DNA from 2 places in the Shinella sp. OV683 genome. Region 2 is predicted to be linked to the other one. Evidence: predicted binding sites of a transcription regulator. Region 2 holds the regulator's gene; the other holds the start of a gene.
What was found. The regulator LexA, encoded in region 2, represses DNA repair genes until DNA is damaged. The targets are predictions, from matches to a motif close to TGTTCNNNNTGTGTTCNG.
Positions count from the first base shown of each region.

Region 1: ACXHRN_RS20860 (DNA recombination protein RmuC) is a predicted target of LexA. The motif match lies at 10,227-10,244, and genes of this name have one in related genera.

Region 1 is NZ_CM173543.1:4,308,724-4,320,004, forward strand. Features, by position in the region: gene blaOXA (class D beta-lactamase) at 1-404, opposite strand, end outside; gene metK (methionine adenosyltransferase) at 679-1,944, shown strand; gene trmB (tRNA (guanosine(46)-N7)-methyltransferase TrmB) at 1,941-2,654, shown strand; gene ACXHRN_RS20830 (BQ00720 family protein) at 2,823-3,080, opposite strand; gene ACXHRN_RS20835 (Hsp20 family protein) at 3,131-3,562, opposite strand; gene ACXHRN_RS20840 (nucleoside hydrolase) at 3,723-4,667, shown strand; gene ACXHRN_RS20845 (Stf0 family sulfotransferase) at 4,752-5,519, shown strand; gene ACXHRN_RS20850 (methyl-accepting chemotaxis protein) at 5,604-7,841, opposite strand; gene ACXHRN_RS20855 (ribokinase) at 8,007-8,906, opposite strand; gene ACXHRN_RS20860 (DNA recombination protein RmuC) at 8,953-10,194, opposite strand; gene def (peptide deformylase) at 10,344-10,856, shown strand; gene ACXHRN_RS20870 (plasmid stabilization protein) at 10,922-11,212, shown strand; gene ACXHRN_RS20875 (PIN domain-containing protein) at 11,209-11,281, shown strand, end outside.
Region 2 is NZ_CM173543.1:2,583,900-2,595,180, forward strand. Features, by position in the region: gene ACXHRN_RS12335 (AAA family ATPase) at 1-711, opposite strand, end outside; gene ACXHRN_RS12340 (hypothetical protein) at 711-2,714, opposite strand; gene ACXHRN_RS12345 (helix-turn-helix domain-containing protein) at 2,978-3,466, shown strand; gene lexA (transcriptional repressor LexA) at 3,812-4,534, shown strand; gene gmd (GDP-mannose 4,6-dehydratase) at 4,827-5,900, shown strand; gene fcl (GDP-L-fucose synthase) at 5,904-6,836, shown strand; gene ACXHRN_RS12365 (acyltransferase family protein) at 6,868-8,025, shown strand; gene ACXHRN_RS12370 (BMP family ABC transporter substrate-binding protein) at 8,084-9,154, opposite strand; gene ACXHRN_RS12375 (ABC transporter permease) at 9,193-10,113, opposite strand; gene ACXHRN_RS12380 (ABC transporter permease) at 10,118-11,209, opposite strand; gene ACXHRN_RS12385 (ABC transporter ATP-binding protein) at 11,199-11,281, opposite strand, start outside.

The DNA.
Region 1 (11,281 bases), 1.7 Mb from region 2:
TAATCGGCGAACTTCCCCTCGCCCAAGCGACGCGTGACTTCCTGCGAATACCAGACAATCGAATCCGTTTCCCAGATTGTCGGGTCGACGGACTTTTGCTCACGTTTGCGACCTTTGAATTCCGCCTTGTAGGGCCAGAGCGGCGCATGCTCGTCGGCAAGAACTCCGCTATCGTAGCCCATCAGCGCGAGCGGCAACTTAAACGATGACATTGGCGTGAACCGCTGGTCGCAGGTGCCTTCGCGATACACGGGCTTGTCCGTCGCCGCGTCGAGTATCACGGTGCATTCTACCGTCTCGTCCCTGGCCGAGGCCGGCGAAAAAGCCAGCGAGCTTACCAGCGCGGCAAGCGCAAGGATGTTGATCGATTTCGATAAAGCGGTTTTCCTCGTTTGCAAATCCATTCCAATATCTCTCCCCTTGCGTCCGATATCCGCTATGAACGCAAGATGGCCGATGTTGGGCCGAGAGGCGTCGTTATCAATTCAAGTGTCTGGAGCCATGCGGCACAACTCGCAATCGGACGCGCCAAAGCGACTGATTTTCAGGCTTGCCCAAGACTTGAGCTGATATGGCAAAGCAGTCACATAAAGATATATTTATGTCCTTGTGCGCTTGTTTTTCGACCGTGAACTGACTACAGATGCGTCGTTATTTTTCATTGAGGGAAAATCCCGAATGCGCTCTTCCTATCTCTTCACCAGCGAATCCGTCTCCGAAGGTCACCCGGACAAGGTTTGCGACCGTATTTCCGACGAAATCGTCGATCTCGTTTACCGCGAAGCCCTGAAAACCGGCGTCGATCCCTGGACCGTGCGCATTGCCTGCGAGACGCTGGCAACCACCAACCGAGTCGTTATTGCCGGTGAAGTGCGCGTCCCGGACAGCCTGATGAAGAAGGACAAGGACGGCAAGATCGTCAAGGACGCCTATGGCGATCCCGCGGTCAACCCGGCGAAGTTCAAGGCCGCAGCGCGCAAGGCCATCAAGGACATCGGCTACGAGCAGGACCGCTTCCATTGGAAAAAGGTCAAGATCGACGTGCTGCTGCATGCACAATCCGCCGACATCGCCCAGGGCGTCGACAACTCGTCGGATCAGCAGGGCGAAGAAGGTGCGGGCGACCAGGGCATCATGTTCGGTTATGCCTGCATCGAGACGCCGGACCTGATGCCGGCGCCGATCTACTACTCGCACCGCATCCTGCAGCTGCTTTCCGAAGCGCGCCGCAAGGGTGAAGGCGACGCCGGCAAGCTCGGCCCGGACGCCAAGAGCCAGGTCACCGTTCGCTACAACGACGGCAAGCCCGCGGAAGCGACCTCGATCGTGCTTTCCACCCAGCATCTCGATGCCGGCTGGGATTCGGCCAAGGTCCGTCAAGTTGTCGAGCCTTACATCCGCGAAGCGCTCGGCACGCTGCCGATCGCTAGGGATGCCAACTGGTACATCAACCCCACGGGCAAGTTCGTCATCGGCGGCCCGGACGGCGATGCTGGCCTGACCGGCCGCAAGATTATCGTCGACACCTACGGCGGCGCGGCTCCGCATGGCGGCGGTGCGTTCTCCGGCAAGGACACGACCAAGGTCGACCGTTCGGCAGCCTACGTTGCCCGCTACCTCGCCAAGAATGTCGTGGCTGCCGGCCTTGCCGATAGCTGCACGATCCAGCTCTCCTACGCCATCGGCGTTGCCCAGCCGCTGTCGGTCTATGTCGACCTGCACGGCACCGGCAAGAAGGTAACCGAGGACCAGGTGGAAGCCGCAATCCGCAAGGTGATCGACCTGTCGCCGTCGGGCATCCGCCGGCACCTCAACCTCAACAAGCCGATCTATGCAAAGACCTCGTCCTATGGCCATTTCGGCCGCAAGGCAGGCCGCGACGGCTCGTTCTCGTGGGAAAAGCTTGATCTCGTCAAGCCGCTTAAGGAAGCCATCGCTTCGTGACACCGGAAGACGACAACCACGAGCGCAAGGCGCGCTCGACGGAAGCGTTCTTCGGCCGGCGCAAGGGTAAGCCCTTGCGCACAAACCAGGTGCGGCTGTTCGAGGAAGAGCTGGCCGCACTTCGCCTGGACCTGAACAGTCCAGCACCCGGCGATCTGGCTTTGCTTTACAGCATTCCGATCAGCAAGATCCGCCTGGAAATCGGTTTTGGCGGCGGCGAGCACCTCGTGCATCGCGCCGTCAACGAGCCCGACTGCGGCTTCATCGGCGTCGAACCCTTCGTCAACTCGATGGCGAAGCTGTTGAGCCAGGTCGAGGCCCGCGACCTCAAGAATATCCGCCTGCATGATGATGACGCCACCGTGGTGCTGGACTGGCTACCGGAAGGCTCGATCGACCAGATCGACCTGCTCTACCCCGATCCATGGCCGAAGACGCGCCACTGGAAGCGCAGGTTCGTCTCGGATGTCAATCTCAAGCGCTTTCACCGCGTGCTGAAGCCGGGCGGATTGTTCTGCTTTGCCTCCGACATCGACACCTATGTCAACTGGACGCTGCAGCATGTCAGCCGCCACGGCGGCTTTGAATGGCTGGCCAGCAATGCCGCGGACTGGCTGACGCCCTACAAGGACTGGCCGAGCACACGCTACGAAGCCAAGGCGCGGAGAGAGGGCCGGTCGTCGGCGTATCTGACGTTCAGAAAGAGCTAGACGCCTAATAGAGCGACGCGAAATTCAAGCTGGGCCGTTGATTATGCAGTTCCGGCGCAGATAGGACCGTGTCTACTATCCGCGCGATGCCCGATGGGCACAGTCATATGCCTGCAACCGGCCTGCCGACAAGATCGGCAGGAGAACCGCTTGGTCCTTAGACCTGCGTTAGTGCAGGCTGACTGTCGTCAACTCGTCTTCGGCGGCCTTGTAGAAGGTCGACGAACGATTGTCGGTCAACAGGATCGGCGTGCCATCGGCGCCGAACAGCGCCCACAGGTCGAGGCCCGGATTGAGGTCCGGTGCTTCGGGGAACACGCGCGAAACGTCTTCCGACCGCATTTTTCTGATATAGCCGAGTTTGCCTGCGCCGAGATGGGCAAACTCGTTCTTGGTCAGTCTGTCCAGGGTAGCTCTGGTAGCCATGTCTTGCCTCCTACTGGTTCCGGAAGACGCGAGGGGTATGCCCCTCAATGTCATTCTGAAACAGAGATGTTAATTTTTCGCACCATTCTCGCCGGCTCCGGCCGAACGAGGTCCACCGACAGGAGTCCGTTTTTCAGGACTGCACCGATGACCATCATTCCGTCCGCAAGCATGAAGCAGCGTTGGAACTGGCGTGAGGCAATGCCACGGTGAAGATACTCCTTCTCGCCCTGATCGCTCTGGCGCCCGCGAATAAGGAGCTGGTTTTCTTCCGTGGTGACATCAAGGTCTTCATCGGCAAAACCGGCAACCGCCAGCGTGATCCGCAAGCGCTCGGGTTCGCCTTGTTCAGGGTCAGCTTTCAGTCTCTCGATATTGTAGGGTGGGTAGCCATCGTTGCTCTTGGCAAGGCGCTCAAGCGTCTTTTCCATAGCATCGAAGCCCAGAAGCAGGGGGCTCGCAAAGGGGGTCACTCTCGTCATCTCATTCCATGTCCTTGGCTGCAAGCGACAATTTCCGGGCCTTCATGAAGCGCCCGACAGACAACATATGGTGTGTTAATCCTGCACTTGCAAGACACTTGCATCGCCAGATTTGTCGGACCATAGTCGCGCGCAAACAAGGAGATAGGGATTCGTGCATATGGGAAATCCGCGTAAAATCATCATCGATACCGACCCCGGACAGGACGATGCAGCCGCCATCATGCTGGCGCTCGGCTCACCAGAGGAGATCGAGGTGCTCGGGATTACGACCGTTGCCGGCAATGTGTCGCTCGCCCGGACGTCCAAGAATGCGCGGATCGTTTGTGAATTCGCCAACCGTCCCGACGTCAAGGTCTATGCCGGTTCGGAGCGCCCGTTGAAGCGCAAGCCGATCTCGGCCGAGCACGTGCATGGCGAAACCGGCCTCAATGGCCCCGAACTCTTTGAACCGACGATGCCGCTGCAGGAGCAGAACGGCGTCGACTTCATCATCGAGACGCTGCGCCGCGAGCCGGTCGGCACCGTGACGCTCTGCACACTGGGGCCGCTCACCAACATTGCGGCAGCGCTGATCAAGGCGCCCGATATTGCCGGCCGCATCCAGGAAATCGTGGCCATGGGCGGCGCCTATTTCGAAGTCGGCAACATTACGCCGGCAGCCGAGTTCAACATTTATGTCGACCCGGAAGCCGCCGACATCGTCGTCAAGTCGGGCATCAAGCTGGTGCTGATCACTCTCGACCTGACCCACAAGGTGCTGACGCTGAAAGCCCGCGTCGAGAAGATCCGCGCACTCGGCACACGACCGGCCGTGGCACTTGCCGAAATGCTGGATTTCTTCGAGCGCTTCGATATCGAGAAATACGGCTCCGACGGTGGGCCGCTACACGACCCGACGACGGTCGCCTACCTCATCAAGCCGGAGCTTTTCGCCGGACGTGACTGCAATGTCGAGGTCGAGCTGAACTCCGAACTGACGCTCGGCATGACCGTGATCGACTGGTGGCGGGTGACCAAGAAAGCACCGAATGCGCTGGTGCTGAAGGACATCGACGCACAGGGATTCTTCGACCTGCTGACGGAGCGGGTGGCACGGCTCTGAATCGGTATTGTCCGCGGTCTGTCACACGCCTATCACCGAACGCCGATAGGTCGAACCCTTTATCGCGATAACGGGCCAGTGGGCATGCCGCCAGTCAAGTCTTACGTCATATGCGGGACACCGAGAAGCGGCAGCACTTTGCTCTGCGATCTCTTGGGAAGTGCTGGTATCGCGGGTCGACCTGCCTCGTACTTTCGCCAACAGTCGATACTGCGATGGGGTGAACGCCTGAACGTTCCTGTGACGGAAGACGCAGGGGAATCGGTCTATGATCGTAGCTATCTAGATGCCGTGGTCAAACAGGGCAAAGGTGAATCCGACATCTTCGGTCTACGGCTCATGTGGGAAAGCGTCCCGTCGCTGGCGATGCGGCTCGAAGGCCTTTTCCCAGATCTCGAAAACGACCGGGCTCGCTTCGAAACCGCATTCGGACAGATGCTCTACATTCATCTGTCCAGAGCCGACAAAGTGTTGCAGGCGGTCTCGCGCGTCAAGGCGATGCAGACGGGCTTGTGGCATGTTGCCTCCGACGGGAAGGAACTGGAGCGAACCGGCCCGGCCAGGAGCTTGGTCTACGATCGGGACGAAATTGCCAAGTACGTCGAAGAACTGGCGGAACACGATCTTTCCTGGAACCAATGGTTTGAGCAAAACGGCATCGCGCCGATACGCCTGACCTATGAGATGCTCTCCATGGACCCACGGGACGCTTTGAAGACGGTGTTGTCTGCCCTGAACCTCGATACGGCGGTGACTGAGGCAATTGAACCCGGAACAAAAAAGATGAGCGATTTCGAAAACCGGAATTGGGCATCGCGCTTTCGCGATGAGACAGGTGCTTTGTCAATCTGACCGCGACCGGTCAAACGGCAAATTCCTTCCCCCAAGACGTGGGGGAAGGATTCAATGTTGCAGTCGTCGTAGGCAAGCTTTCGCTTACGCCCGCATGCGGCCGGCCATCATGCGCAGCTGGTTGGAACCGCCTACGCTCTGGCCGGTGGTGCGGAAGCGGGCCACGAGGTTCTTCAGGCTCTCGGCTTCTTCGCCGAGCGTCATGGACGCCGCGGTCGTTTCCTCGACCATCGCAGCGTTCTGCTGGGTCACCTGGTCCATCTGGTGCATCGCCGTGTTCATTTCCTTGAGGCCAACGGCCTGTTCGCTTGCCGACACCGAGATCATCCGGATCAGGCCATTGATCTGCACGACCTGTGCCGCGATCGCCTGCAAGGTCTCGCCGGTCTGGCCGACGAGGCTGACGCCGTCATTGACCTGGGATTCAGATGCACTGATCAGCGCCTTGATTTCTTTGGCAGCCTTGGCGGAGCGCTGGGCGAGTTCGCGGACTTCCTGTGCAACGACGGCAAAGCCCTTGCCCGCCTCGCCGGCACGCGCGGCCTCAACACCAGCATTCAGCGCAAGCAGGTTGGTCTGGAAGGCGATCTCGTCGATGACGCCGATGATGTTGGAGATCTGGCCCGACGACTTCTCAATGTTCTGCATCGCCTCGATGGCGTTGCGAACGATATTGCCGGAATTCTCTGCATCGTTGCTGGCCTTCTGGACCGCATTGGCTGCTGTCTTGGCATTCTCGGCACTTGAATGGACCTGCTCGGTCAGCTGGTTGAGTGCGGCTGCGGTTTCCTCGAGCTGGGCCGCCTGCTGTTCGGTGCGGCGCGACAGGTCGTTGGCGCTGGAGCTGATTTCCGAGGTGCCGGTGCCGATGGCGACGACGGCGCCATTGACCATGCGGACCGTTTCTTCGAGGCTTTCGAGCGCATCGTTGAAGTTGCTCTTCAGGCTGACATATTCACCCGGGAAGTTCGCATCAATGCGGAAGGCGAGATCGCCACCCGAGAGCTTCTCAAGCGCGCGGCCGAGTTCGGCGACAACATATTGCTGGACGCGGGCATTCTCGCCGCGTTCGGCTTCCGTCTGCGAGCGTTCGCTTTCCGAGGCCAGGCGCGCCCGTTCGGCGCTGGCTTCCATGCGTCGGGAGTCGGCGAGCTTGTGCCTGAAGCCTTCGAGTGCGCGGGCAACAGAGCCTGTCTCGTCCTGGCGTTCCTGGCCCGAGACGGACTGATCGTATTTGCCGGCGCCGAGGGTCGTCACATCACCGATAAGGCTCTCGATCGGCTTTTGCACGAACCTGCGCACGGCGAAGTAGAGGCCACCAAGAACTGCGAACAGCAGCAGCAGGCCGCCGCCGACCATCATCATCGTCTGGTCACGAACCGGACCGGCAAGTGCGGCATCGGGAATGTCGACCAGCAGCACCCAGCTCGTGTTCAGGCCCGTGAGCTGGAACGGATAGACGAGGCGGCTGAAGGCTTCGCCATCGGCATTCTGCAAGTTGGCAATGGTGCTGGTCTTGCCGCTTTCAAGCGCCGCCTTGATGGCATCGGGCGCGGCGTCTTCGTATTTCTTGCCCATCAGTGCCGGCGTGGGCGAGACGAGCCAGTTGCCATCTTGGGCAACGAGAAGAACATTGCCGGTGCCGAATGGCTTGAGGCTCGAGACATTCTTGGCTAGCATTGCCAGTGAGACGTCGACGCCCGCGACACCGACCAGCTTGTCGCCATCCATGACGGGATAGGCGATCGAGCTTGCCGCGGTCGGCACTTCCAGTTCCTGGATTACGTAAGGCTTGGTGATGGAGCCCTTGCGACTCTCGGCTGCGAGCGAATACCACTCGGCCTTGTAGTCGGCGTCAAACGTGCTGAACGTGTCCTCGCCGGTCTTGCCCTTCGTCCAGTAAGGATTGAAGTTGCCGTCCTTGTCGCCGCCGAGTTCCTTGACGCCCTTGGCCTTGGCCTGCTGGCTGTCAAAGCCCTGCGGCGCTTCTGCAAACCAGCTGCCGAACGCCATTTGATGCTGTTCGAGATTGGTCTTCAAAATATCGACGACGCCCTTACGATCCAGCGCGCTAATCTTGTGACCATGGGAAATCACACCGGCCATGGTGCGCGCGGCGCTTGCCAGCGACCCGGTTTCCGATGCCACGTTCGCGGCAATGGCCTTCGCTTCGGATTCGGCCTGGGCTGAGATCAGCGACTCAACGCGCGTGCGGCTTTGGGAAATCTGGAAGAAACTGGATACGAGGAGCAGGATTGCGACAATCCCACCCGTCACCAAAAGCAGCTTGGTGGCGAGGGACTTCGGAACAAATGCACGCATGGATGCCTCAGGGTTCGGTTTTGACTACTGCCGGACCACCTCGGGGATGCGAATGCCGGCCCATTGTATCCGGCGAATGCCGGGTATGGGCTTTTTCAATAAAGTTAAAATGTTAAATTTGAGCAAAAGATCTTTACGGAGTTTTTGCCACGTCAGCCCAGTTCATCACTGCCGCGCGGCGACTTCCGAGGCGAAGGGAATGGAGGGCTGGGCGCCCGGCTTCATGCAGGCGAGCGAGCCGGCAATCGCTGCCCGCCGCAGCGCCTTCTCGAAGCCCAGTCCCTGGTCAAGTCCAGCAACATAATAGCCGCAGAAAGTATCGCCTGCCCCGACCGTATCGATAGGCTCGATATCAAGACTCTTGACGCTGACGGTCTTGCCGTCCTTGACAGCCATCACGCCGTCGCCGCCGAGTGTGACGATGATCGTCTGGCCGGACCTGCCGGCATAGTCATGCATCGCCTTCTCGCGGGCCGTGGCGTCGAGCCCGCTCCTGCCAACCAGCAGCTCGAATTCGGTCTCGTTGGCGATGACGGTGTCGGCCAGCGCAGCGAGCTTGGTGGCATCCGCGGTCAGCGGTGCGGTGTTGAGCACGGTCTTGATCCGCCGGGCGCGCGCCGCCTTCAGGGCCGCCTCGATCGTAGCGGGCGGAATTTCCAGCTGCAGCATCAGCGTGTCGCCCGGGTTCATCGCGGCCACCGCTGCTTCGGCATCCTGAACGCCCACCGTGCCATTGGCACCAGCGATGATGACGATGACATTCTCGCCGTCGCCACCGACGAAGATCAGCGCGACACCGGTCGCGGTTGGCGCATTGCGAACGCGGTCGAGATTGACACCATCGAACCGCAGATAATTGAGTGCAGGCACCGCAAACTCATCTTCGCCGCAGGCACCTGCCAAGGCCACCGAGGCACCCGCACGGCGGGCGGCCAGCGCCTGGTTGGCACCCTTGCCGCCGGGCGCGGTGACGAAGTTTTCCCCGGCCAATGTCTCGCCCGGCTTCGGCAGGCGAAACACGGTGGCGATGAGATCCATGTTGATGGAGCCGAGTACGGTGATCATGATGCAATTTCCCCCCAGGACGAACATGCGAGTTCTGGCCGGAAGATCAGTCTTCGTCAACCACCCTGAATTTCAATTGTCCGGTCCTGCTTTCGACAGAGCGCGGCGCTGGTGTCGCGGGGGCAGCGGCGACCTCGGGCACGGGGGCAGCTTCGAATTCCATCGCCTCGATCCGCTGGCCGCGCTTGTTGAGCTTATCCGACGAAGTGACGATCTGCTCGACATCCTTCTGGGCAGCGGAAAAATGCGTCTGCAGCTTCTGCACCCGGTCATCGAGCCGAACCAGATCTTCCATCAGACGTATCACCTCACCCTGGATCAGGTGCGCCTGCTCGCGCATCCGCTGGTCCTTCAGCACCGCCTGGATGACCTGGATCGACAGCATCAGCAGCGAGGGCGAGACGATGACGATGCGCGCCTTGTGCGCCTTCTGAACGACACCTTCGAAGTTTTCATGGATCTCTGCAAAGATCGATTCGGACGGCACGAACATGAAGGCCGTGTCCTGGGTCTCGCCGCGAAGCAGATATTTCTCAGAAATATCCTTGATGTGCACGTCGATATCCCGGCGGAACTGCTGGCTCGCTACCTTGAGGCCTTCGGGACCGGCGTCACGGATAGCGTTCCAGGCTTCTAGCGGGAATTTCGCATCGATGACCAGGGATGGTTGGCCGTTCGGCATCTTGACCAGACAATCCGGCCGCATGCCGTTCGACAGCACCGCCTGGAATTCAAATGCTCCCATCGGCAAGCCATCGGCAACGATCGTCTCCATCCGCGACTGGCCGAAAGCGCCGCGCGTCTGCTTGTTCGAAAGGATCGCCTGCAGCCCAACGACATCCTTGGCGAGCGCCTGGATATTGTTCTGGGCGGTGTCGATAACGGCAAGCCGCTCCTGCAAATGGCGCAGGTTTTCGTGGGTCGACTTGGTCTGTTCCGTCATCGTTACGCCAAGACGGTGCGTCATGCCGTCGATACGCTGGTTGATCGATTGGTTGAGCTCGGCCTGGCGCGAACCAAACACATCGGTCATCGCGGCAATCCGGCCCTGCATCTCGGTCTGAGCCTTGAGGATTTCAGCCATCCGGGCGTCGGCCTCCAGCGCACGTTCCTGAGCACGCGAACTCTCTTCCAGCGCCGCCCGACGCGCCGCACGCCATCCCATGAGAATGACGATGAGGAGCAAAACGACGACGATGCCGGCAGCGGCGAGCAAGCGGCCCAGCGTCACTGGCAGGGTGCTCAGCATGAATATGGGTGTGGTGAAGAGAGAATCGAATGTGTCCATGGCCGGAGAGTAGCAGATTTGTGTCCGGTTACCAGATCAAACCAAGAACATTTGCGGCGACGGCTTGACTTCCGTGCTCCCAGAATCCCCAGGCACACTTATTTCGGGTCAATATTGCCAGACGAATTGTCCTGTATTATGGAAGCGGAATGACCATCAAGCCGCTCATAATCCTTCCAGATCCCATCCTTCGCCAGGTCTCGACCAAAATCGAGCAGGTGAATGGGGAAATCCGCACGCTCGCAGACGATATGCTTGCCACCATGTATGACGCGCCCGGCATCGGGCTGGCCGCCATTCAAGTCGGCGTACCAAAGCGCCTGCTGGTGATCGACCTTTCCAAGGAAGGCGAGGACAAGGCGCCGCAAGTGTTCATCAATCCCGAGGTGGTTTCTTCGTCCGATGAGCGCTCGGCTTATGAAGAAGGCTGCCTCTCGATTCCGGATTATTATGCCGAAGTCGAGCGGCCAGCCAGGATTACCGTCAAGCACATCAATCTCGACGGCAAGGAAGAATTGATCGAGGCCGACGGCCTGCTGGCAACCTGCCTGCAGCATGAGATCGACCATCTCAACGGCGTGCTGTTCATCGACCATATCTCGAGACTGAAGCGCGAGATGGTGATCAAGAAGTTCACCAAGGCCGCCAAGATCCGCGCCTGAGCGGGTTTCATTGATTCTTGGACGTGAGCGCACTATGATATCAGTGATATCATAGGAGATGCGCGATGGGCGATTTGCTGATCAGGGATGTTCCGGACGACCTTAAACAGGATCTTGCGGATGCGGCGCATCGCGCTGGCCTTAGCTTGTCAGATGAAGCCAAACGCCGGCTCCGCAGGGGCGCGACCGAGAACCGCAGCACTGATAGGCAACCCAAAAAAGGTGCCGGTGCTGCGCTGCGGGAGATTTTTGCTGGCATCCCCGACGACGAGCGCGAGGAATTCGCAAAGATTATGGAGGAGGTTGAGGCTGAGAGGAAAAAGGACTTCGGTCGTCCTTTCTCGTTTGGCGAATGATAGTGCTCGACACCAATGTCATCTCTGAAATCAATAAGCCGAGACCAAACGAACGGGTATTGAACTGGT
Region 2 (11,281 bases):
CAGATGATTTTTGCGGATGCCGGTAGCACCGCCTGTCAACCTTTTCGCAATTTCGAGTAGTTGCGTCAGATCGCGGAAGTTGGTTCGCCTTCCAAAGGCGCATAGGGCCTCGTAGGCATCTTTACCCTCAACATTGTAGGTGCTGCCAATCAGCTCGCAGTCATTTTTGTTCGGTCCCGGCAATGCCCTGCGGACGGCGATCCGGCTTTCAATTTGCTCCCAGGTGCGAGCATCACGCGTTGTGCCCGCAAGGCGCTCGGCATTGCCGGCTAAAACCAAACCCATATCGCATTTTTCTTGGACACGTAGGAGTTCCCGGAACGCCGTTGCCTCAAGCGTTTGAACTTCGTCCACCACAAGCAATCGCTGGACATGCTGCCAACGACCGTCCTTATAGACTTCTTGAGAACTAAAATTGTGGTAGACATCCTCCGCAATTTCGCGCTCATATTTCTTGCCTGTGCGTCTCCCGATGCTGTCGAGCAGGAGTTCGAACATGCCTTTGGTGCTTTTGCTTGGATCGGAAACCTCGCAATAGGAACCGCCCATTTCACGTGCGATATGCCACAGCGACGAACTCTTTCCTGTACCTGGCCTGCCGACGATATGAACCGGGAAACGGAGCGCAAGAGCAAGTGTGGCCGCCTCTCGAATAATTGAGACGGCTTCGGTCTCGACTATAGAAGCGGGTATATTGGCAGGACGCTCCATCAATTGCTCCTAGTGTTGGCGCTTATCATTGCCATTGCGGCCGCGGCTTCGCGGTTGGCGATCCGAATGCGTTCTTCCTCTACAAGCCAGGAAGCATTGTCCGCTGCGACAGGGAGGATTGCCCGCCTTTGCGATCCCGGCCGATTGACCGTGATTGTAGCGTCCGGTTCGTTCGGGATCACCGGCATCTGCCTTTGTCCGTAGGCAATCAGCTCAGCACCTACATCAATGTCAGGGACGGATTTAGAAAGCTTCGTGATAGCTTTGTTGCGAATGCTTGTGCGCCTGGCACTTTCTTTAGCCCCTCGCCCATCCAAGACATCGAAAGCACGATCGGCAACCGCGATACCGATCTCAGCGCCGTGTTCGTCAGTGATTAGCAGTTCGGCAAAGCCGTGGTATTTCGGCACGTGGGCAATCACTCGTCGTCCAAAGAACTCGAGCAAGCCGTCGCAAATCCACGGTGTGTCCTTTATTGAAATGCCGTGCCGATCAACGATACGCGTCACAGGGCGCGTGAATACTGTTAGGAGCCGTTCGGCATCGAGAAGGCTGGCTTTCCAACCGTTTCGAACATGCTGACCGAAAGCGAGCGCCGGCGAGGTTTTCAGTGCACCTTTCTGCGGCATATGTTCGTATGCGGTCAGGTGGCTGAAAAACTCTTCGCGGAACCCGTCAAATCCACCGGGATACGGCGCGTGCCGCTTGCCGAGCTTGGGAACCTTTGGGTTCATCGGATCATCGTCGCGCCAGCCTTGAATATGGCGCGCGTGCTGTTGATTGAACTGTCGGAACCAGCCTTCAACGTGTTTGGCGGCAGCATTGTACGGTTTGGCGCGAATAACACGGTTACGCTCTTCCGGCCCACTGAAGCCAACTACATTGGCTCCCAATTTAAGCGCATCCTCAAGATCGTCCGCAAAGCCATACTCCGATCCATTATCGGCATAAAGATATTGCGGAACGCCAAAGGCCGGATGCTGGCACATGTTGACGAAAGCCGTTATGATATCGCTGTTTCTGACCCCGCCCCTGTCATCGAATTGGATCAGCTCGCAGAACACGCGATTGGTCGCAATGTCGTGAAAGGCGATCAACTTTGGGGTCGAATAGCTTCCATCACCGCGAAGAACCTCCACGTTGATATGGTGAACGTCCATCACCACAACTTCCATCGGAACAAGATTGGCCGTGGTGCGGCGTATGCGAGGTTTGTTGTCCTCGCTAGCCTTTCGGTCTTTGCGGTGGCGCGCAACAGCTTTGAAGTGCGCCTCTTCCTGCACAAAGGCCTGTGGAATGCGGAATATGGGCTCTTCACGTGTAGTATCATTCAAACGGAAGCCGTAGGCGGCGGTGATTTCCTTCAGCTTCTCTGAAGTCAGGACGAGTGTCTGTTTGAACTGACCGTCGCCTTTGATCAGGCTGCGAACGTATTGCTTCAGATCGTGCTGGATTGTGGATTTCATGGCATCATCGAACGGGACGGCATTCGTCCAGGCGCGGCTTATGAAGACCTTCTTTTCGCCCTTGTCCTTCCGAATTTTGCTGGTCAGACCGTGGACCCCATAAAGCTCAAAATCCTGCATCCATTTATAAAGTGTGGACTTGGAGAGCTTTGTGGGCTGACCTGTCCAGTCATGCACGATGCGTCCATGGTGGCGGTCGATCTCAGCCTTGCGGCCCGAACTGCCCTTCGGCTGTTCAAGGGCGCGGCTGATCAGATCGTATTTCCAGTTGCGCTCAAGTTGCGCAGCATCACCGAAACGAAGTTTTGAAACGGCTTCATCGGTGGTCTGAAGGGCCTTTAAACGCTCTTGAATATGCGCCGGAAGGCTCGAAACCTTCACCTGATATTGCTTGCCGGAGTTGCCGCCCCGACCGAAGGCGGTCCGGACTTCAAGCGCCGCGCCATACCAACTACCATTCTTGAGTGCCTTCCAAACCGCCTGTCTGCTGATACCCGAAACATGGCTGAGTATGTCGACATCCACGAAGTTAGCCATTGAAAGCTCCCGCTTCCTTCATCAGACGAAGTCTCAGTCTTTTCGCGCTTGGGCCATTTCGCTTTCCCTTAAGGACATCGGATGCCCACACGCGACAAATGCCGTTTTGCGAACACCACTTGCTGAGTGAAGTGCCTTGGGCGATAAAGCCAGCACGTACCACGGCAAAAAGATGGCAGCCGGGCGATGCAATTATTTGTTTTGTTGTCTCAGACTTCATAGTGAAGTCTATGACTTCATTTTTCGTGAGTGTCAAATAGAAAATGGATGAGCATGTTCGGGTTTTCATCGAACGTCTAAAAGCCGCGCTCCTCATCCAGACGGATGAAGAACTGGCTTCACGAATTGGCTATTCTAAACAGGCAATCGCGAACTGGCGGCGACGTGGCGCTGTGCCAAACAAGGCTCGGACAAAGATCGCACAACTGGCCGGCCCCGAATTTGCGGCCGACGAGTGGGAACAGCTCGGTCATGTGCAACGCGAGAAAGCGATCTTATATGCGTGCCTCTCAAGAATCTTTGCCCGCCTGGCTTCGACCTACGCACAGCCATTGGCACCACACGACTTTGCCAAGTTGGGTATACAATTCAATGATCTTGAAGAAGGGCTACTTTCCCATATTAGAGACGAAGCGTCGCACGGAGCTTCCGAGGCCGAGATAATCCAGCGACTTTGGGGAGGGCTCGATGACGACAAGCTAATTGAAGTGGCGTGGTTTTTCATCGACGTCGGTAAGGCGCTTAGAAGCTAGGTTTACCAATAGGTTTACCAATCACTGACGTTTACAATTTATTCCGGCACTGGGTTGTCCAATAAACGAAATGGAATCAAACACTTCATCGCTATGCTGGAATGGAAAAATTGAGGTTGGCAAATGCCGCGATTGGCAACCCTATTTTTTGCCGGAAAACCCTTTAAAATCAGACGTCGCTAGGGATTTTCATTCCAGAATAGCTCTGACAGCCATTCCCAAATAGCTTTCGCGCCTCCAACACAACGCCCCATCATCATTAACCTTATCTAAAGCCCTTGCAGAACATAAATGGAACAGATAGTGTTTGTTCCAGATTTGTTTCGCGATTCTGAGAGGGCTGCGATGCTAACGAGAAAGCAACAAGAGCTACTCCTGTTCATCCACGAACGGATGAAGGAGTCCGGCGTGCCGCCTTCCTTCGACGAAATGAAGGATGCGCTCGACCTCGCCTCGAAGTCCGGTATTCACCGGCTTATCACCGCGCTCGAGGAGCGCGGCTTCATCCGCCGCCTCCCAAATAGGGCGCGCGCGTTGGAAGTCATCAAGCTGCCGGAAGCCTATTCGGCGAGCATCAAGCCGCAACAGCGCGGCTTCTCCCCAAGCGTCATCGAAGGTTCGCTCGGCAAGCCGCAGGCGGCGCCGGTCGCTGCCAAGCCGCCCGCCAATGACGATCGCTCCGACTCGGTGTCCATTCCCGTCATGGGGCGGATCGCCGCCGGCGTGCCGATCTCGGCGATCCAGAACAACACCCATGACATCGCGGTTCCCGCTGGCATGATCGGCGGCGGTGAGCATTACGCGCTCGAGGTCAAGGGCGACTCGATGATCGAGGCCGGCATTCTCGACGGCGACACGGTGATCATCAAGAACGGCTCCAGTGCCAGCCCCGGCGACATCGTCGTGGCGCTCGTCGACGACGAGGAAGCAACGCTCAAGCGCTTCCGTCGCAAGGGCGCATCGATCGCGCTCGAGGCCGCCAACCCGGCTTACGAGACCCGTATCTTCGGGCCCGATCGCGTCAAGATCCAGGGCAAGCTTGTCGGCCTGATCCGCCGCTATCACTAAGCAGTGACGCGCGTCCCTCGCCGTCCATTACGCGGCGGCGAGAGTAATATTGCGCATTTACCTTTGCACGCTGCAGCGATTGCGAAATTTCCCCGTCTCGGATAAGGAAATTCGCATGGGGCTTTTCAATTTTTCAGAAGATTATTGCGGATCATGGCGAAAGCATTTGTACTTTCGCCTGTGTGGCTGCGGTTTCCTTGAGATTTGACATTTTACCGCCTGATTCCGCACTTAGCGCGGTAGGCGGTATGGATGGCTTGCCCAATCCAATTGCGTGTGACAGGAGACTCTATTGAGCAAAAACAATAAGAAAGTAGCGCTGGTTACCGGCATCACCGGTCAGGATGGGGCCTATCTCGCAGAATTGCTGCTGAGCAAGGGCTATATCGTCCATGGCATCAAGCGCCGCTCCTCCTCGTTCAACACGAGCCGCATCGAAAACATCTACCAGGACCCGCATGAAGAGGACCAGCGTTTCATCCTCCATTACGGCGACATGACGGATTCCACCAACCTGATCCGCATCGTTCAGGAAGCGCAGCCCGACGAGATCTACAATCTTGCCGCCCAGAGCCATGTGCGCGTCTCGTTCGAGACGCCGGAATACACTGCCAATGCCGACGGCATCGGCACGTTGCGCCTGCTGGAAGCCATCCGAATCCTGAAGCTAGAGAAGAAGACCCGTTTCTACCAGGCCTCGACGTCGGAGCTTTATGGCCTGGTGCAGGAAGTGCCGCAGAAGGAAACGACGCCGTTTTATCCGCGCTCGCCCTATGCAGCCGCCAAGCTCTACTCCTACTGGATCACGGTCAACTACCGCGAAGCCTATGGCCTGCATGCCTCCAACGGCATTCTCTTCAACCATGAGAGCCCACTGCGCGGCGAGACTTTCGTGACCCGCAAGATCACCCGTGCTGCCGCTGCCATTCGTCTCGGCAAGCAGGAAAAGCTCTATGTCGGCAACATCGATGCCAAGCGCGACTGGGGCCATGCCCGCGAATATGTCCGCGGCATGTGGATGATGCTGCAGCAGGACAAGCCCGACGACTATGTGCTGGCGACCGGCGAAACCACCGAGGTCCGCCAGTTCATCACCTGGGCGTTTGAAGATGTCGGCATCAATCTGGAATGGCGCGGCGAAGGCGTCGACGAAAAGGGCTACGACATCTTGTCCGGCAAGATCGTGGTCGAGATCGACCCGCGCTATTTCCGTCCGACTGAAGTCGAGCTGTTGATCGGTGATCCGACCAAGGCCCATACTAAGCTCGGCTGGAGCCATGACACGTCCGTGCGCGATCTTTGCCGCGAGATGGTCAATGAAGACCTCAAGGTCATGCAGACCGCCACCGTGATGAAAGAAGCCTGATCGATGTATTCGCTTTCCGGCAAGAAGGTCTGGGTCGCAGGTCATCGCGGCATGGTCGGTTCGGCAATCATCCGCAGGCTCGCAGGCGAAGGCTGCGAGGTCGTCACGGCCTCGCGTGCCGACGCCGACCTGCGCGATCAGGCAGCAACGCTGGGCTGGATCGAAAAGACCAAGCCGGACGCGGTGTTTCTGGCTGCCGCCAAGGTCGGCGGCATTCTCGCCAATGACAGCTATCCCGCCGATTTTCTCTATGACAACCTGATGATCGAGGCCAACATCATCCACGGCGCCCACAAGGCGGGCGTCGAGAAGCTGATGTTCCTCGGCTCGTCTTGCATCTACCCGAAATTTGCACCGCAGCCGATTACCGAGGATGCGTTGCTGACCGGCACGCTGGAGCCGACCAACGAATGGTATGCGATCGCCAAGATCGCCGGCATCAAGCTGGCCGACGCCTATCGCAAGCAGCATGGCGACGACTATATCTCCGGCATGCCGACCAACCTTTATGGGCCTGGCGACAATTTCGACCTCAATTCCAGCCACGTCATGCCGGCGCTGATCCGCAAGGCGCACGAGGCAAAGCTCGCCAAGGCACCCTCGATCACCATCTGGGGAACCGGAACGCCGCGGCGCGAGTTCCTGCATGTAGATGACTGCGCCGATGCATGCGTGCATCTGATGAAGACGCATTCCGAAGCGGGCCATGTGAACGTCGGTTCGGGCACGGATGTAACCATCCTCGAATTGACCGAGATGGTTTGTGAAGCGGTGGGCTATCACGGCAGAATCGAGCATGACCTGACCAAGCCCGACGGTACGCCGCGCAAGCTGATGAGCGCCGAAAAGCTGCGCGCCACCGGCTGGGCTCCGAAGATCGGCCTTAAAGAAGGCATCGCGGCAGTTTACCAGTGGTTCCTGGCCAACAAGGCCTGAACCATAAGCAAGAAGATCCGGGATAGAATGAATGGCTGGCACCCGCCACGAATTGGCATTTCTTGATGGTTTGCGTGGGCTGGCGTCCCTGTGGGTAGTCATCGGCCACGCGATGTTTCTGACCGGCTACAAGGTCGGCATCTTCGCCCAGCCTGACATGGCGGTGGATCTTTTCATCATCATTTCGGGCTTCCTGATGGTGTTTCACTATCAGCTGCGCGAGGCTCGCGAGCCTTGGACCGAGCCGTCGACGTGGAAGGTGTTCTGGATCCGGCGCTTCTTCCGCATTGCACCCCTCTATTATGTGTGCCTGGCAGCAGCGCTCTATTTCGGACCGGATCTCTGGGAGGCCAGGCTGCGAGCCGCGTCCGCCATGCCGGGTTCGATGACGGAGACGCTGACCTATTCTGGTCGCTATCTCGACCAATCGCTGACCAACATCGTGATGCATGTCAGCTTTCTGTTCGGCATGACCTCGACATATAATTTCCGCACTGCCCTGCCGGATTGGTCGATCGGCCTGGAGATGCAGTTTTACGCGTTCCTCCCGCTTCTGATGCTGGTATTGATGCGGCTACGCTGGATGGCGGGCATGGCGCTGCTCATCGCATTCGGCTGGATCCTCGGAAGCTGGCTAGATCGCAATGGCTTCGTCATCGGCGCCTATTCGATCCTGGCGATGAAATTCCATCTGTTTGCCGCCGGCATGCTGATCGCCATGTCGATCCGCGCCGTAGGCGCGAACAAATGGCTTTTGCTGCTTGCCGCTTGCGCGGTCATTTTCGTGCCGCTTGGCGGCGGCCGTGATGCCTTCCACCGGACGATCAAGATAGTCATCGTCTGCGGCTTCTTCGCGCTGCTTTACAAGGACGCGATGCCGGTGATTGCCAAACGCCTAATCGGCGCACTCGATACTGTGTTTTCCAATTCACTGAGCCGCTGGATCGGTGACCTGTCCTATGGCGCCTATCTCATTCACCTGCTGGTGATGCTGCCAGTCTGCGGCTGGCTCGCTGTGACCTTTCCTCACCTGGCGCCCTTCCCGCGCTTCTGGGCGGTGCTGGCGTTGACCATACCGATCACCTACGGGCTGGCCTGGTTGGCCTACCGCTATGTCGAGTTGCCGGGCATCGCGCTCGGAAGACAGGTGGCGGGACGGTTCCAGAAACCGAAGCCGGCGATGGCGTAGCCAAAGAAAAACCCCGCCGTTTCCAGCGGGGCCTGATATTTCAACCGATCGTCCAAGCTTACTTCGGCAGTTCGCCTTCGACGCCTTCGACGAAGAAGTTGAGCGGGCCGAGCTTGTCGTCGCCGGCCACTTCGCCAGCTTTCAGCCATTCGGTGCCGTCCTGCTTCTTGAGCGGGCCCGTGAAGGGCTTGAGTTCGCCCGACTTGATCTTGGCCTCGGTTTCCTCGGCCATCTTCTTCACGTCGTCCGGCATGTTAGTGTAGGGCGCCATGTAGAGGATATTCTGGGCAAGACCATCCCAGCTCATCTGCGACTGCCAGGTTCCGTCAAGCGCAGCCTTGGTGCGCGTGACGTAGTAAGCGCCCCAATTGTCGACGATCGCGGTCAGCTGGGCATTCGGACCAGCCTTGATCATGTCGGACGCCTGGCCAAAAGCATGGATCTTGCGCTCTTCGGCAACCTGCATCGGCGCGGTGGAGTCGGTGTGCTGGGTGATGATATCGACGCCCTGGTCGATCGCTGCCTTGGCGGCATCGGCTTCCTTGCCGGCGTCAAACCAGCTGTTCACCCAGATGACCTTGAGCTTGAAATCCGGATTGATCGAGCGCGCGCCGATTTCAAATGAATCGATGCCCTGGACGACTTCCGGAATCGGGAACGAGGCGATGTAGGCGGCGGTGCCGGTCTTCGACATCTTCGCGGCGATCTGGCCGAGGATATAGCGGCCTTCGTAGAAACGCGAATTGTAGGCTGTCAGGTTCGGCGCCGTCTTGTAGCCGGTGGCGTGCTCGAACTTCACCTTCGGGAACTTGGCCGCGACCTTGACGGTCTGGTCCATGAAACCAAACGAGGTGGAGAAGACCAGGCCGCAGCCGGAACGCGCGAAGCGCTCGAGCGCGCGCTCGGCATCGGGGCCTTCCGGCACGTTTTCGAGGAACTGAGTCTCGATCTTGTCGCCGAGTTCCTTTTCGAGCAGCTGGCGGCCGATATCATGCGCCTGTGTCCAGCCGCCATCGGTCTTCGAGCCGACATAAAGGAAGCAGACCTTGAGCTTGTCGGCAGCCTGCGAGGTGGTGGCGAAGCCAACCATTGCAGCAGTCGCGGTGAGTGCGAGGATGAGTTTTTTCATTTTTACCCCTATCGGTTTGGTGGAACTCTTTTTGTTGGTTATCTGTCGGGAACAAAGCTCTTCCCGAGGGATGCAGGCGTATTGATCAAGGTCAGGCGACGGTTCTGCGAAATGACGATCAGCACGATCACCGTCGCGACATAAGGCAGTGCTGACAGAAACTGCGACGGCACGGCAATGCCGAAGGCTTGCGCATGCAGCTGTCCGATCGATACTGCACCGAAAAGATAGCCGCCCGCAAGCAATCTCAGCGGCCGCCAGGAGGCGAAAACGACCAGCGCAAGCGCGATCCAGCCGCGGCCAGCCGTCATGTTTTCCACCCATTGTGGCGTATAGACGAGCGACAGATAGGCGCCGGCCAGACCTGCGCAGGCGCCACCCCACATCACGGCGAGATAGCGGATACTGATGACATTGAGGCCGAGCGCATGCGCCGAGGCGTGGTTGTCGCCGATCGAGCGCAGGATCAGGCCGGAGCGAGTCCTGAACAGGAACCAGTGCGTTGCTATAACAAGCACGATGGACAGATAGAAGATGATGTCCTGATTGAACAGGACCGGGCCGATGAACGGGATCGATGAAAGGCCCGGAATGGCAAGCGGCGGCAGGCGAATGCCCTCGACGCCGACATAGGGCTCGCCGATCATGCCGGAAAGGCCGAGGCCCAAAATGGTCAACGCCAAGCCGGTGGCAACCTGGTTGGCAACCAGCGATAATGTCAGGAAGCCGAAAAGCAGGGATGTCAGTGCGCCGACCGCAATGCCGGCAAACATGCCGAGAACGGGCGATCCCGTCATCTGCGAAACGGCAAACGCCGAGACGGCGCCCATGACCATCATGCCTTCAACGCCGAGATTGAGCACGCCGGAACGTTCGGTGACCAGCTCGCCGCTGGAGGCAATGACCAGCGGCGTCGAGGCGGTGATGACGGTGATGAGGATGGATTCGGCTGGAGACATTGCCTTACGCCTGCCTTTCAGCGCCGGTCAGACGCGACCAGACGATGCGGATCTTGTAGTAGATGAGGGTGTCGCAGGAGAGCACGAAGAACAGCAGCAGCCCCTGGAACAGCCGTGTCACCTTATCCGAGACGCCGAGCGACAGCTGCGCGGCCTCGCCACCGAGATAGGTCAACGCCAGGATCAGCCCCGAGACGATAATGGCCAGCGGATTGAGGCGTCCCAGGAAAGCGACGATGATGGCCGTGAAGCCGTAGCCGGGCGAGATTGACGGCCGAAGCTGGCCAATGGCGCCCGAAACTTCGGCGATTCCTGCAAGTCCCGCCAGCGCACCCGACAGCAGCATCGAGAACCATACCATGCCCGATGCCGAGAAGCCGGCAAACCGCCCTGCCCGACCGGATTGGCCGAGCACCTTGACCTGATAGCCCTTCAGCATGAATTCCATCATGAACCACAGTAAGACGGCGGCAATGATGGCAAAGGCAAAGCCCCAATGGGCGCGGCCGGATTCTTCCCACATGGCCGGCAGGACGGCGGACTCGTTGAACATCCGCGTTTCCGGGAAGTTCTGGCCCTCCGGATTGCGCCAGGGCCCGCGCACCAGATAGTCGAGGAAAAGCTGGGCGATATAGACCAGCATCAGGCTGGTGAGGATTTCATTGGTGTTGAACCTGGTCTTCAACAGTGCCGGGATGGCGGCATAAAGGGCACCGCCGATCATACCCATGATCATCATCAGCGGCAGCAGCAGCGGCGAGCTCCAGGTGTAGAACACCACCGGGATGAACGAGCCGAAGATGCCGCCAAAGATGAATTGGCCTTCGGCGCCGATGTTCCAGTTGCCGGCACGGTAACACATCGACAGGCCGACGCCGATCAGGATCAAAGGTCCGGCCTTGATTGCCAGCTCGTGCAGCGACCATTCTTCACGAAGCGGATCGATGAAGAACAGATACAGCGCCTGCAGCGGATCCTTGCCGAGCGCGGCAAACAGGATTGCACCACAGATCAGCGTCAGGACAAGCGCGATGACCGGCGACAGGAACGTGTAGAGCTTTGAGGCGTTGGGGCGCTTTTCTAGTTCAATGCGCATGCGCGGCCTCTTTCGGCATATGATGCGTGCCGCCCATCAGCAGGCCGATTTTCTCGCGGTTCATTTGTGACG